Regions from separate parts of the Janthinobacterium algoris genome, predicted to be linked through region 1. Evidence: predicted binding sites of a transcription regulator. Region 1 holds the regulator's gene; the other holds the start of a gene.
What was found. Region 1 encodes FliA, which starts transcription of late flagellar genes. Its sites were predicted from a motif close to CTAAAGTTTNNNNNNNNNNNGCCGNTA; they were not measured.
Positions count from the first base shown of each region.

Region 1 (7,400 bases):
GCTGCCCAGCAACAGGAAGCGCTGGGCCTGACGCCGGTGCTGCTGGTGCCGGCGCCGCTGCGCGCCTTGCTGTCGCGCTTCCTGCGCCGCGCCTTGCCGCAGCTGAAAGTGCTGTCGCATGCGGAAGTGCCGGAAACCAAGACCATTCGCGTCACCAGCTTGGTGGGCGCACAATAGTTGTTCAATATGTATCAGTGCGCCGTTCCTGCGAGAACGGTGCCCCGATTCTTGACTTTCAGCATCAATTTCCTGCTGGCAAACTGAATAACGGGTACTTTCCCATCCTGTTCCTTCGATCGTTTCCTCCAAGCATCGCTAATAATGGAAACTGTCCGGGTGATCTGTGTCCATGTGGAAGACAGCACCCAAGCAACAGGAGTCGACGATGGTCACACAGTTCAGCCAATATTGCGCCACCCCCGCCTTGGGAGGCCGGTCATGAATGTGAAGAAATTTACGGGCGCCTCGTCGCGCGATGCGCTGCGCAAGGTGCGCGAAGCGCTGGGCCCCGATGCCGTGATCCTGTCGAACCGCCAGGCCGATGGCGTGGTGGAAATCCTCGCGCTGGCCAATGACGATGCCGCTTCGCTGGCCTCGCCGCCGGCCGCGTCCGAAATGGCCCAGCCCCGTCCCCAGTTGCAGACCCAGTTCGCCACGCCGCAGCGTCAGGCAGCCCCGGCCCAGCGCCCGGCTACCCCGACACAACGCCAGCCAGCGCCGCGCCAGGCTTCTTCCGAGCCAGTGGACATGGCCCGCATGCAGCAGATGATGGCCAGCGCGCTGGCGCACGTCAAAGAGAATGCCGCCGCCGAGATGAGCGGCATGATGAATGAAATCCGCGCCATGCGCGGCATGATGGAAACCCAACTGGCGGAAATTTCGTGGGGCTCGACGCAGCAGCGCGAGCCGCAAAAAGCCGTGGTGCTGCGCGAAATGCTGGCGGCCGGCTTTTCGGCCAGCCTGGCGCGCTATCTGATCGACAAGCTGCCCGCCGGCCTCGATGGCGCGCAAAGCATGCGCTGGATCAAGACCGTCCTCAGCCGTAACCTGAATACGGTGGCCAATGAAGACGCCATGCTGGAGCAGGGCGGCGTGTTCGCGCTGGTGGGGCCGACCGGCGTCGGCAAGACCACCAGCACGGCCAAGCTGGCTGCCCGCTGCGTGATGCGCCACGGCCCGGAAAAGCTGGCCCTGATCACCACCGATGCCTACCGTATCGGCGCGCATGAACAGTTGCGCATCTATGGCAAGATCCTCGGCGTGATGGTGCATTCGGTGAAGGATGAAGCGGACTTGCGCATCGCCCTGAAAGAATTGAAAAACAAGCACACGGTGCTGATCGATACGGTGGGCGTGAGCCAGCGCGACCAGATGGTCACGGAACAGGTGGCCATGCTGTCGGGCGCCGGCGCCGATGTGAAACGCCTGCTGTGCCTGAATTCCACGGCGACCCAGGAAACCCTGAATGAAGTGGTGCGCGCCTACCAGGGCAGCGGCCTGGCCGGCTGCATCATGACCAAGCTCGATGAAGCGGCTTCGATCGGCAATGTGCTCGACGTGGTGATCCGCCAGAAGCTGAACCTGTTTTATGTGTCGAACGGCCAGCGCGTGCCGGAAGATCTGTACCTGGCCGACCGCGGCTACCTGATCGACCGCGCCTTCAAGCTCAAGCGCGATGCGGCGGCGACGCAGTTTTCCGATGCCGAACTGCCGCTGCTGATGGCGCAGGCGGCCGCCCGCAACAATGAAGCGCGCGGGGTGCACCTTGGCTAATTTCGATTTCGACCAGGCCGAAGGCTTGCGCCGCATGCTGGCCGGCCCGCAGCCGCGCGTGCTGACATTTTTATCGGCCACGCCGCAAGATGACAAAGGTGCCATGTTGGTCAACCTGGGCGCCTCGCTGGCCTACGGCGGCAATGATGTGCTGCTGCTCGACGCCAGTGGCGGCATCGATGGTGTCGCTGCCCGCCTGGGATTGGCGCACGGCGCCAGCCTGCGCGACGTGGCGCGCCAGCAGTGCGCCTTGAACCAGGTCATCCACCAAGTGCCGCAAGGCTTTGGCGTGGCCAGCCTGGGGGCGCGCAACCACCTGATGGACAGCATGGACTATGCGGGCGAGGAAGAACTGCGCCGCCTGGGCAAGACCTTCGAAGTGCTGGCGCGCCAGAGCGGCATCGTGCTGGTCGACGGCGTCGTGGCCGACCAGGGCGATTGCTTCCCCGTGCCGCTGATGGCCTCGTCCGACATCGTGGTGCAAGTCTCGACCAGCGCCACTTCGATCAAGGCGGCGTACTGCCTGATCAAGCGCCTGAGCCAGGAACTGGGACGCCGTCCGTTTGGCATTCTGGTCACCGGCGCTTCCGAATCCGAGGCAAAAGTGGTATACGATAATATGGCGCAGGCGGCGAGCCGCTACCTGGCCGTGAAACTGACCTCGATGGGGTCGGTGCCTGCCGATGAGTATCTGCACCGCGCGGCGCGTCTGGGCCGCAGCGTGGTCGATGCCTTTCCGCTGGCGGGAGCCTCGGTGGCGTTTCGCGGACTGGCCGAGCGGCTGGCCCGTTCGGCGGCGCCGGTGCTTGGTGGCACCTTGTACCAGACGGGGAGCCCGCACCAGTTCAGCGTCTGATTCCATCAATCAGCACACGATAGCAGTTAAAACAATAAGCAGCCTATGTACACGGTCAAAGGGAAATCGAACAAGGACTATTTGCTGACGGAGCACATTCCGCTGGTGAAGCGTCTGGCGCACCATATGAAGGCAAAATTGCCGCCTTCGGTCGAGGTCGATGACCTGATCCAGGCCGGCATGATCGGCCTGCTCGACGCCATTACCCGCTATGAAGAGACGCATGGCGCGCAGTTCGAGACGTATGCCGTGCTGCGCATCCGCGGCGCGATGCTTGACGAATTGCGCACCAGCGACTGGCTGCCGCGCAGCATGCGCCAAAACATGCGCAAGATCGAAGAGGCGATGAGTACCCTGCAGCAGCGCCTGGGCCACCCGCCGACGGAGTCGGAAGTGGCGAAACTGCTGAAAATGTCGCTGCCCGACTACCAGGAAATGCTGGGCGACGGCGGCGGCCACCAATTGCTGTACTACGAAGACTTTCATGACCCGGACGGCAATGACAGCTTCCTCGACCGCCATTGCGTGGACGAGGACAGCGACCCCTTGCGATCCTTGCTCGATACCGATTTCCGGCAATCCGTGATCGATGCCATCGACGCGCTGCCGCCACGCGAGAAAATACTCATGGGCCTGTATTACGAAGAAGAGCTGAACCTGAAGGAGATCGGCGCGGTGATGGGTGTCTCCGAATCGCGCGTCTCGCAACTGCATACCCAGGCCGTCGCGCGCCTGCGCGCAACTTTGAGGGAGCTGGCGTGGACTGGTCCAGCGTAATCGGGCTGGCGCTGGCGCTGGCGGGCCTCTTGGTCGGCCAGGCACTGGAAGGCGGCAAGATGGCCTCCCTGCTGCAGCCGGCCGCCTTTGCCATCGTCATTGTCGGCACCTTCGGCGCCGTGCTGCTGCAAACGCAGCTGCGCACTTTCGTGCGCGGCCTCGAAATGCTGCGCTGGGTCTTCCTGCCGCCGGCCGACACGCGCGCCGCACTGGCGCGTGACATCGGACAATGGAGTTTGACGGCGCGCCGCGACGGCCCGCTGGCGCTCGAGCGCCTGATGGAAAACACGGCCGACCGCTTCAACGCCAAGGGTTTGCGCATGATCGTCGACGGTATCGCCCCCGACAAGCTGCGCCAGCTGCTCGACGTGGAAATCTCCGCCTACGAGCTGGCCGAGCGCCAGGCCGTCAAGGTGTGGGAATCGGCGGCCGGCTATTCGCCCACCATCGGTATTTTGGGCGCCGTGCTGGGCCTGATCCACGTCATGGAAAACCTCACCGACCCGAGTAAATTAGGTAGCGGCATCGCCGTGGCCTTTGTCTCCACCATCTACGGCGTGGGCCTGGCCAATCTGTTGTTCCTGCCGGTGGCGAATAAACTCAAAGCCATCGTCTCGCGCCGCGTGCTGCAGTATGAAATCACGGCCGCCGTGCTGTACGACATCGCCACGGGGGACCATACGCGCATCATCGAAGAGCGCGTGGCCAGCCTGCTGCACGAGCACTGAGCATGATGCGGCGCGCGCGCAGGAAGTATGACGAGGAGCCGGACAACCAGGACCGCTGGCTGATCTCGTACGCCGACTTCATCACCTTGCTGTTCGCCTTCTTTGTTGTCATGTATGCGATTTCGCAAGTCAACGAGGGCAAGTACCGCGTCTTCCAGAACGCCATCGGCCAGGCATTCAGCCTGGAAAAGGGCGCGCCGCCCATCATCATGGAAGCGCCGCAGGCGATCCCGCTGCCCAATCCCGCCCTGAAACGCCGCACGGAAGCCATCCGCCGCGAGCGTGAACACATGACGCGTTTGGCGCAGGACCTGACGTCCACCCTGGCACCGCTGGTCAAGGAAGGTAAAGTCAGGGTGACGCAGACGAGCCGCGGCGTGAGCGTGGAAATCAATGCCAGCGTGTTGTTCGACCCGGGCGCCGCAGGGCTGACTGCCGAATCGGACCAGGCCTTGCGCGCGGTGGCCGTGCTGCTCAAGGATGATACGCACGACGTGCAGGTGGAGGGGCATACGGATGTCCAGCCGATCAGTAATTCGACCTTTGCCTCGAACTGGGAATTGTCGGCCGCGCGCGCCAGCGCCGTGGTGCGCCTGTTCATCGCCAGCGGCGTGCAAGCCTCGCGCCTGACGGCCGTGGGCCACGCCGACAACATTCCCGTGGCGCCGAACGCCACGCCGGAAGGACGCGCGCGCAACCGCAGGGTCGCCGTGACGATTTTGTCCGGCATCCCGGAAACGGTGACGGAAGTGCCGACGGCGCCCATTGCACCTGCACCTGCGCCGGCTCCCGCCAACTGAACCCCGGCGCTTGGTACAATCGCGGCCTTCTCCCTTTTTTATCTCTCGATCATGAAAAGCAGTTCCCTGGGCGGTCTCGTGTATTCCACCGAAACGGGCCGCATGTGTCCCGCATGCCGCCAGCCACTGGCGCAATGCGCGTGCAAGGCGCAAGCCAAGGCGGCACCTGCCGGTGACGGCGTGGTGCGCGTATCGCGCCAGACCAAGGGGCGCGGCGGCAAGAGCGTCACCGTGGTCAAAGGCTTGCCGCTGGACGCCATTGCGCTGGCCTTGCTGGGCAAGCAGCTGCGTACGCAGTGCGGCTCGGGCGGCACGGTCAAGGATGGCGTGATCGAAGTGCAGGGCGACCACGTGGACACCATCCTGGCCGCGCTGGCCAAGCTGGGCCACCAGGCGAAAAAGGCCGGCGGCTAGTCGGCTCGCGTGCGTGCGGGACTGTGCCGCGTGCCTGTGGTAACGTGCGTTTCCAGTCCACGCGCGCCACTTCATGATGAATATCAAACTTACCGGCATCGCCATCGCCGCTGCCATCGCGGCAGCGCTGGCGCTGGCGTACTGGCCCGCGTCCGACGGCGGCGCGCCGGGAGCTGCCACCACGACGGCCGCCAGCGCGCCAGCGGGACGCAGCCTGGAATCGTATTTGAATATTGATGCCTCCGTCCCTGCGGCCCAGCCGCCCGTTCTCGCGTCCCTGGCGCAGCGGCTCGAACGCCTGGGCGCCAGCGGCAGAGCGGAAGACGCGTATGCGGCCTTCAACCTGATCGACGACTGCATCGTTTTTCAACGCGAAAGCCGCTTGCCGGGGATGGAATTCGAACTGGGACGCGAGATGACGGCGGAAGAAAAAGCCGCCCAGCAGCAGCTGTGCGCGGGCCTGACGCAGCGCCAGCGCGAAGACCGCCTCGCTTACCTGGCCACCGCCGCGAAGGCGGGCGTGCCGGGCGCCGCCACCTTGTTCCTGTCGGAAGGCCCGTTCGGCGACCGCAGCGCGCTGCGCAACCGTGCCGACGATCCGCTGGTGCAGGCATGGAAGCGGCAAGCCATCGCCCAGCTGACGGTGCAGGCGGACGAGGCGGACCTCTCCAGCGTGGCTACCCTGATGATGGCGTATCTGCGCGATGGCGAGGTGGTGCAGAAAGATGCACCGCAAGCGTATGGCTACCTGCTGGCCCTGCGCCTCGTCTACGACGATATCCTCGCGCCCGGCGTCACCAATCCGTATCAGGATGAATACTGGCACTGGCTGCAGGCGGAACTGACGCCGGAGCAGCAAGCTGCCGCCGCAGCGAAGGGGCAAGCCATCGCGGCGAAATTTCGCCAGCATGCGGGGCGACCCGCGCATGGTTGAGCCGGCAAGGCCGCTGCGCCTTGCCGGGGTGGGGGCGCTGTTAAATAGGGGGTTAGCCGATGACGACGCGCCGACTGGTCGTGTTGGTCGTCGGTTGGCCGCTGGGGCCGTAGAAATTGCCGCTCTGGGCTGTGGGGCGCATGGCGTTCAGGGCGCCTTGCGTGTGCAGCATGTGCTTGTTGACCAGCAAGCTGTTCAGCCGGTTTTGTTCCTTGGCTTCGCGCGTCGTCTCGAGCAGGGCTTTCCACAGGGATGCCGCTTCGGCTTCGCTGGCGCCGACCAGCCAGTCTTCCATGCCCGCCTCGGCGGCCGTGAAACCGGCTGCCGCCAGCGCCTGGTGGCGTTGCGCCGCCAGCTGGCTCAATTGTCCTACGAGTGCCGTCTTGCGCGCCGTGAGCTCCGTGATTGCATCGATGTCAGCCGCAACCAGATGCCGCTGTTCTTCTTTCATCAATGCCAGCAATGTGGTCATGAGCTGTTGCTCGTCGCGCAGGCTGGAAAACGGAGTCACTGATTGCATGAGGGAACCTATCTATTGCGTGAGTGCAGCAAGTCCTTGACTGTGTCGAGGAGACCGTCCGCCACTTTTTCAGAATTGACCTGGAACTGGCCGTCGGCGATCGCCAGCTTGATGCGTTCGACTTTTTTCGTGTCGAACACGGCGCCGCTGCCGGCAGTTGCACTGGCCGCTAATGCCTGTCCTTGCGGCGACAGGCGTACATTGTCCGACGTCGTCGGTGTTGCCTGGGCTTTCTCGGCATTCCGGGCGCCCGAGGTATTCGCGGGCGCCACCGGCAGGCCGGGATTGCTTTTAATGGTGTTATCGGTAATTTTCACAGCGTGATCCTCGTCTGGTCGAAGTCAAGAAACTCCGGGATATGTGTCATTATCGGCACCTTCTGCCGAAACTTTAGTGCGCCAGACCACAATATCGCTGTCCATCCGTATTTAAAAGGCGACCTCCACCATGCCGCCGGCGCGCGCCACGCCGCTGATCTGCTGGCCGCTCTGCGTGCGGACCTGCACCGTCTGGCCCTCGCCGGCGCTGCCGATGGCGCGTCCTTCTGATGCTACCTGGAAACCGTTGCCACTTGAAACGACGCGCACCAGCTGGCCCT
Region 1 is NZ_JBNYXZ010000001.1:285,929-293,328, forward strand. It holds gene flhA (flagellar biosynthesis protein FlhA) at 1-177, shown strand, start outside; gene flhF (flagellar biosynthesis GTPase FlhF) at 439-1,773, shown strand; gene ACQ4W7_RS01295 (MinD/ParA family ATP-binding protein) at 1,766-2,629, shown strand; gene ACQ4W7_RS01300 (RNA polymerase sigma factor FliA) at 2,675-3,406, shown strand; gene ACQ4W7_RS01305 (flagellar motor protein) at 3,388-4,134, shown strand; gene motD (flagellar motor protein MotD) at 4,140-4,934, shown strand; gene ACQ4W7_RS01315 (translation initiation factor Sui1) at 4,986-5,348, shown strand; gene ACQ4W7_RS01320 (hypothetical protein) at 5,422-6,282, shown strand; gene ACQ4W7_RS01325 (flagella synthesis protein FlgN) at 6,335-6,802, opposite strand; gene flgM (flagellar biosynthesis anti-sigma factor FlgM) at 6,811-7,119, opposite strand; gene flgA (flagellar basal body P-ring formation chaperone FlgA) at 7,231-7,400, opposite strand, start outside.

Region 2 (7,400 bases), on a different contig from region 1:
ATACCGGCGACTGTGCCTGTGCCGCTGGTGCAGCCACTGCCGCAGCCGCGCGCTGCGCCCGGCGCAACGCCGCCCGATGCCGCCGCGCTGGCGGCCCGCGCGCGCGCCGAGGGCCTGGTGCGTCCGGCGCGCGTGTTTGTGCCGCCGCCCGCCGCGCCCATGCCGGCTCCTCCTGCGTTGCGTCCGCCGCCGTTGCGCCGCGCCGCGGCGCCCGTGGCCGCTTGCGCGCCGCAGGCGGATGCTGGGCAGGCGGAAGCGTGCGTGGCGCTGGACCAAAAAAACGCGGCCCTGAATGAAAAACTCGGTGAATTGGAGGGCAAGATCGGCGCCTTGCAAAAGGCGCTGACGCTGCCCGCCGCTGCGACTGCTGCCGTTCCGCTTGCCGCAGCGCCTGCCGTGGCGGAGGCGCCCCATACCAAGCCCAAGCCCCTGCATGGGGTGCCAGCGGCTGACAAGGAAAAGAAAGCGGGTGGCAACGGCTTACTGTGGCTGGGTGTTGGCACCTTGACCTTCCTGCTGCTGACGGCGCTTATCGTGTATATCGTGCGCAAGCGCAAGCAAGCTGCGGGGTCGGGCGCGCCGTCGAAATACTGGGTCTTGCTGCGCAAGCCGTTCGGCCGCAAGAAGAAGGATGTGCCGGTGCTAACGAAAGCGCTGGAGGAGGAAGCGGCCGAGCCGGAACCGGAGCCGTTCTCGCGTTAGCGCTGCGGCAAGGCCGCGCTCAAATTTGATATAAAAAAAGATATTCAAAAAATACAGAAGGTGATTGTCTAGCGTATTGCCTATTTTTCAAAGATGGTGATATGATTACTCAGTGGACTTGCTCTACGACAAAACAGTCCCAGCCTGTCGCAGTCACCAACGATAGTGTGGCGCGGCAAACAGGTGTAGCGTTGCATAAACGCCTGGGTCTGGAAGCGGTTTGCGACGCCGACGATGTGCTCGTGAACGCCGGATGCAACCGGCAGCGAGGCGGCGCCAGGAGATACCTGGGGTTCGCCTTCCAAATTCCCCCTCCTTGCTTCTTGAGCGCCGCAGATGCCGCGCTCCCTGACACGGCGGCAGATGTAAAAAAAGCACCCTCGGGTGCTGTTTCTGGCGCTGCAAGCTTGCTTATTGAGTTACATGCGGGCGTGCGAACCTGGCATGGCATTCGACAGCTGCGTCATCCACGGTTCTGTAATCGCGCGGATTTCGCGGTCATTGGCCAGGATTTGCTTGAGCAAATCGATCTTGCGCAGGCGCGAGGCGCCAGCCAGGGCAGGTACGCTGCCCGTCATGGTCGTGCTGGCGACGCTGGCGCACTGGTTTTCCAGAGTATCCAAGCCATCCCAGTCGCTCGAACGTGCGGCCACAACCATTTTATTGGTCATTCCTGCAATATTTTCATACATCGAGAGAACGTCGTTGGAGGTCATGAGCACACCCGTAACTAGTGAATGGATTACTGCTTGTCTAGATTAACGGCGTGCTGATCGGGAACTTGAGGGTGTTTTTGAAAAAAAGTGAAAATAATTTAGATGATTGCTTGTATGCCGCCAGAATCGCCTGCCAAGCCGCATGCCCGCTGGCGTCGCGGTGACAGGGGAGCGTGTTGCGGCGCCTCAAAACGCGTTATGATTTTGCACACTACTGTCGTCACTTTGCCTGAAAGGATCACCATGCGCGTTGTCACTGCTGCCGCTTCCTCTTTCCCTGCTCCCTGGCGCAAGCGCGCCATGGCGCTGGCCCTGTCCGGCATCGCGCTGGCCAGCGGCGCCGTCCACGCGCATGACCAGGAGGCGGTCGCCAGTCCTGCTGCCGTGATGGCGGCGCCCAAGGCTGCCTCTGCCTTACCCGGCGACGACTTCTATGACTACGTGAATGGCGACTGGCTGCGCAGCACGGACATCCCCGCCGACCGCAGCAGCTGGGGCTCGTTCGCCATGCTTGCCAACGCGACCAACGAGCGCATCATCAGCCTCGTCGAAGGCTTGGCGGTGGCGCCACAGGCGGATGCATCGGCACGCCAGGTCAGCGATTTTTACCGATCCTGGATGGATGAAGCGGCTATCGAAGCGAAAGGCTGGGCGCCGCTCAAGCCCTTGTTGAGCAAGATCAATGGCATCCGCGACCAGGCGGGATTGGCCCGCGCGCTGGGCGAGAGCTTGCGCGCCGATGTCGACCCGCTCAATGCCACCAATTTTTATACGGAAAACCTGTTCGGCCTGTGGGTGGCGCAAGACTTGAACGACACCACGCGCAATGTGGCTTATCTGTTGCAGGGCGGCCTGGGCTTGCCCGACCGCGCCTTTTACCAGGGCGACAGCGCGCGCATGCAGGGCTTGCGCACGGGCTACCAGACGCATATCGCCGCCATGCTCAAGCAGGCCGGCTACAGCGATGCGCCGGCCCGCGCCGCGCGCGTATTTGCGCTGGAGCAGCAGATTGCCGCCAGTCACGCCAGCCGCGAGGATTCGGCCGACGTCGCCAAGGGCAACAACGCGTGGCGCGCCGCCGACTTTGCCAGCAAGGCGCCAGGCCTGGACTGGAAAGCCTTCTTCCAGGCGGCAGGGCTGGGCCAGCAGACGGATTTCATCGTCTGGCATCCGACGGCCATGACGGGTAGCGCCGCGCTGGTGGCGAGCGTGCCGCTGGCGACGTGGAAAGATTTCCTGGCCTTCCACGCGATCAACCATTTCAGCACCACCTTGCCGAAGGCGGCCGCCGACCAGCGCTTTGCCTTCTATGGCAGCGCCCTGAGCGGCACGCCGCAGCAGTCGCTGCGCAGCAAGCGCGCGCTGGCTGCGACGAATGCGGCCCTGAGCGACGCCGTCGGCAAGCTGTACGTGGAGCGCTATTTCCCGCCGGAATCGAAAGCCCGCGTGCAGGACATGGTAACGAATATCGTTGCCGCCTTCTCGCGCCGCATCGACAAGCTGGACTGGATGGCGCCGGCCACCAAGGCGCAGGCGCAGGAAAAACTCAAGACCTTGTACGTGGGCGTGGGCTATCCGGAACGCTGGGCCAGCTATGCGGGCTTGCGCGTGGTGCGCGGCGACGCGCTGGGCAATGTGCAGCGGGCGGAGCAGTTTCATTACCGGCAGGAACTGGCCAAGCTGAGCCAATCCCCTGACCGCAAGGCCTGGGCCATGCCGGCGCAGCTGGTCAACGCCGTCAACCTGCCGCTGCAAAATTCGCTGAACTTCCCCGCCGCCATCTTGCAGCCGCCGTTTTTCGATCCGCAAGTATCCGATGCGGCCAATTATGGCGGCATCGGCGCCACCATCGGCCATGAGATCAGCCATAGCTTCGATGACCAGGGCGCGCAGTTCGATGCCCAGGGCAAGCTGCGCGACTGGTGGACGCCGGCCGACCTGGCGCACTTTCAGACGGCATCAAAACAATTGGTGGCGCAGTTCGCGGCTTATAAACCGTTCCCCGACCTGGCCGTGAATGGCCAGCTGACCCTCAGCGAAAACTTGGCCGACCTGGCCGGCGTGGCGGCCGCGCATGACGCATTCACCCTGTCGCAGCAGGGCAAGCCGGCCCAGCCAGTCGCGGACCGCGATTTCTTCAGGGGCTACGGCGTCAGCTGGCGCAGCAAGGCGCGCGAAGCGGCGGCGCGCCAGCAAATCCTCACGGATGGCCATGCGCCGGCGCAATACCGTGCCGCCACCGTGCGCAACCTCGACGCCTGGTACCCGGCCTTCGACGTCCAGCCGGGGCAGCAGCTGTACCTGGCGCCGGAACAGCGCGTACGCGTCTGGTAAGCGTGCTGACGTTGCCGGCCGGGGAGCCGGTCGGCAGCGTAAAATGCGCCCATCGATGACAGGAGCGCCATGAAGCCGACCCCACCGCAAGATCCGCAAGACCCCATCCACGCGATCACCGGGCGCACCCTGGCCCATTACGACGCCAGCGCCGAGCAGTTTTTCGAGGGCACGCGCGATCACGACGTCAGCCAGAATATCTCCGCGCTGCTGCAGGCCATCGGCAAGCCGGCGCCGTTGGCGATCCTCGACCTGGGTTGTGGCCCGGGCCGCGATCTGAAAGCGTTCACGGCCATGGGGCACCACGCCACGGGCGTCGATGGCTGCCCCCGTTTCGTCGAGATGGCGCGCGCCTACAGCGGTTGCACCGTGTGGCAGCAGGATTTTGTCGACCTCGATCTGCCCACCGCGCATTTCGATGGCGTGTTCGCCAATGCTGTGCTGTTCCATGTGCCCAGCGCCGTCTTGCCCGGCGTGTTGCGTGCATTGCACGCGTGCCTGAAGGAGGGCGGCGTGCTGTTCAGCTCGAACCCGCGCGGCCATAACCAGGAGGGCTGGAATGGCGCGCGCTATGGCAGCTACCACGACGAAGAGACGTGGGCAGCGTATGTGCAGGCGGCCGGTTTTACCCTGGTCGAGCAGTACTACCGTCCGCCTGGTTTGCCGCGCGAACAGCAGCCGTGGCTGGCGACCGTCTGGCGTAAAGCTGCATGACCATGGAGTTGACGGACATTGGGTATGTGTTAGCAAGCGTACAGAGTTTTTGTTAGCTCAAGCGTAGTATGAACCTATCGACACGCAGCAAGCACAGCAAGAAGCTTGTGGCAGTGTGTGAGCCGCAGTACCGGCCTTTCATGGCCGGACTACAGAGGTACCAACTACGTGAGGATATCATCATGAACAAAGATCAAGTCGAAGGTAAACTGAAGGAAGTCGGCGGTAAAATCCAGGAAGCCGCTGGCAAAGTCGTCGGCAGCGAAGAACAGCAAGCCAAGGGCCTGGCAAACCAGGTCGAAGGCAAAGTGCAAAAGAAAGTTGGCGATGTGAAAGATGCAGTCGAGACCATTACGCGCAAGCCATAATTTTTGCTGCAGCATAAAAAAACCGCCGCCTGTCGCAAGACAGGCGGCGGTTTTTATTGTGGGCACGCTTTACTTTACTTCGCTACGCCCAGGTTTTGCTTGAAGAACATTTCAATTTTCTTATATACGTGGCGCTGGCCCGCGCGCGACGAGATGCCGTGCTTGGCGCCCGGATACGTCATCAGGTCGAATTGCACGCCGCGGTTCACCAGCGCGTCGATCAAGCGCGTGCTGTTGCTGAACAAGACGTTGTCGTCGGCCATGCCATGCACCAGCAGCAGCGGCGACTTCAAGCCGTCGAGGTGGGCGAACACGGTGCTGGCCTTATAACCATCCACGTTTTCCTTCGGCATGCCGAGGAATTGCTCCGTGTAATGGGTGTCGTACAGCGACCAGTCGGTGACGGGTGCCACCGAGACGCCCATGGCGATCTTGTCGGAGGCAGCCGACAGCAAACGCAGGGTCATGAAGCCGCCATAGCTCCAGCCGAACACGCCGATGCGCTTCGCGTCGACGAAGCTTTGCTTGCCCAGCCAGTCGATGCCGACCAGTTGATCGGCCACTTCGGCTGCGCCCAGCTTGTGATAGATGGCGTCCGTGAAGGCGCGCTCGCGGCGCGACGAGCCGCGGTTATCCAGGCGGAAGACGACAAAGCCTTGCTGCGCCATGTACTGATCGAAGTTGTTGCCCCAGCGGCGAGCCACGTGCTGCGAGTGCGGGCCGCCATACGTCGACAGGTAGACGGGATAGCGTTTGCTCGCGTCGAAGTTCGACGGTTTGACGATGGAATAATGCAGCGTCTGGCCATCGTCGGCTTTCAGGGTGCCGTATTGCGTCGGCAGGTGATCGGCCTTGTATTTCGCGTACGGGTGGCTGGCGTTCAGTGCGTTTTCTTCCAGCCAGCCCACCATCGAACCGTCCGGACGGCGGATGCTGACTTGTGGCGGCGTGGCGGGATCGGAATACGTGTCGACAAACACTTCGCCATTGCGCGAGAACGTCGTGTCGTGCCAGCCATCGGCCTTGGTGACGCGCTGCGGCTTATCGGCCGTGCTGCCATCGAGCGCCAGTGCATAGGTCTGCTTGTCGATGACCGCGTCGCGGTTCGACGAGACGAAGACCTTGCCGGTTTTCTGGTTCACGGCCAGCACGCTGTCGATGCCCCATTCACCGGCAGTGACGGGGTGTAGCAGCTTGCCGCTCATGTTGTACAGGTACAAATGATTGCGCCCCGTGCGCTCGGACGACCAGAGGAAGGTGCCGTTCGACAGGAAGCGCAGGTCGTCATGGATGCTGACCCAGCTTGTCGACGTTTCCGTCAGCAGGGTGCGTTGCGCCAGGGTGGCTGCATCGACGGCGACCAGGTCGAGGGTCTTCTGGTCGCGCGACTGGCGCTGGTACACCAGCGACTTGCCATCAAAGCTCCAGTCGGCGCGCACCAGATAGATGTCCGGGTTCGTGCCCAGGTCCACCTGGCGCTGTGCGCCCGTTTCCGGCGAGACGATCAGCAGCTGCACCAGCACGTTCGGGTCGCCGGCGGCCGGGTAACGCTGTTCCACAACGTCGGTGCGGTCGGCGAAGATTTCGAAGCGTCGCACCACGGGTACGGGCGCTTCGTCGTAGCGTTTATACGCGATGGCGCTGTCGTCGGGTGCCCAGTAGTAGCCGGTGCGCTGGCCCATTTCTTCCTGCGCCACGAATTCGGCTTCGCCGTTGCGGATGGTGCCCTTGCCGTCGGTGGTCAACTGGCGTTCCTTGTTCGTCTTGAGGTCGATCACATAGATGTTTTGATCGCGCACAAACGACACGTAGCGGCCTTTCGGCGAGATTTTCGGGTCCAGCACATTGCCCTTGGCGACCAGGCGCGCCTGGTCCGGGTGGGCTGCGTCGACCAGGTACAGATTGCCGGCCAGCGGTACCAGTAGCTGCTTGCCATCGGGCGACCAGCTGTAGCTGAGAATGCCGTTCAGGCTGGCCGTGCGCTCGCGTTCGCGGCGCGCCTGCTCTTCGGGCGAGATGGTTTCATTCGGCACCAGCGCCTTCGAGTCGACCAGACGGTGCGTGCTCTTGTCCTTCAGCTTGAATTCCCACAGGTCGAGCTGGAACTGGTTGTCGGCGCGGCCGCGCAGGAACGTGACGCGCTCGCCGTCGGGCGAAACCTTCAGGTTGCGCACGCCGGGGCCGGCCAGTGCCGGATCGGCGTGGATGCGTTCCAGGGTCAGCTTGTCAGCCGATGCGGGAACGCTGGCCATCGCGGCCAGAAAACAAAGTATAAAACGCATGGATGTCTCGGTAGTTGGAAGAATGAATGGCACTGCATGCAAAAGGCGAACTTGAGCGTTGCCTAAGCGTAAGACGATACCAGAGCGTGCCTCTTTATGCGATAGCCCCAGCCACGGAAAATGGACGTGCTGGCCGTATTTCCTTCGTTGGAAATGTCCGATAGCCACCTATTTAATGGCGTTTTTCCGGGTTCAGGCCAATATCGTACCTGCGATCACGGTCAGGCAGGCGCCGCCTATCCAGGCTTGGCCATCGCGGAAATTGACGGACACGCGGCCGTCGC
Region 2 is NZ_JBNYXZ010000011.1:195,602-203,001, forward strand. It holds gene ACQ4W7_RS17850 (type IV pilus assembly protein FimV) at 1-702, shown strand, start outside; gene ACQ4W7_RS17855 (hypothetical protein) at 783-1,007, opposite strand; gene ACQ4W7_RS17860 (flagellar protein FliT) at 1,122-1,418, opposite strand; gene ACQ4W7_RS17865 (M13 family metallopeptidase) at 1,662-3,752, shown strand; gene ACQ4W7_RS17870 (class I SAM-dependent methyltransferase) at 3,822-4,466, shown strand; gene ACQ4W7_RS17875 (CsbD family protein) at 4,649-4,834, shown strand; gene ACQ4W7_RS17880 (S9 family peptidase) at 4,909-7,116, opposite strand; gene ACQ4W7_RS17885 (PhzF family phenazine biosynthesis protein) at 7,309-7,400, opposite strand, start outside.
Region 2: ACQ4W7_RS17860 (flagellar protein FliT) is a predicted target of FliA. The motif match lies at 1,462-1,488, and genes of this name have one in related genera.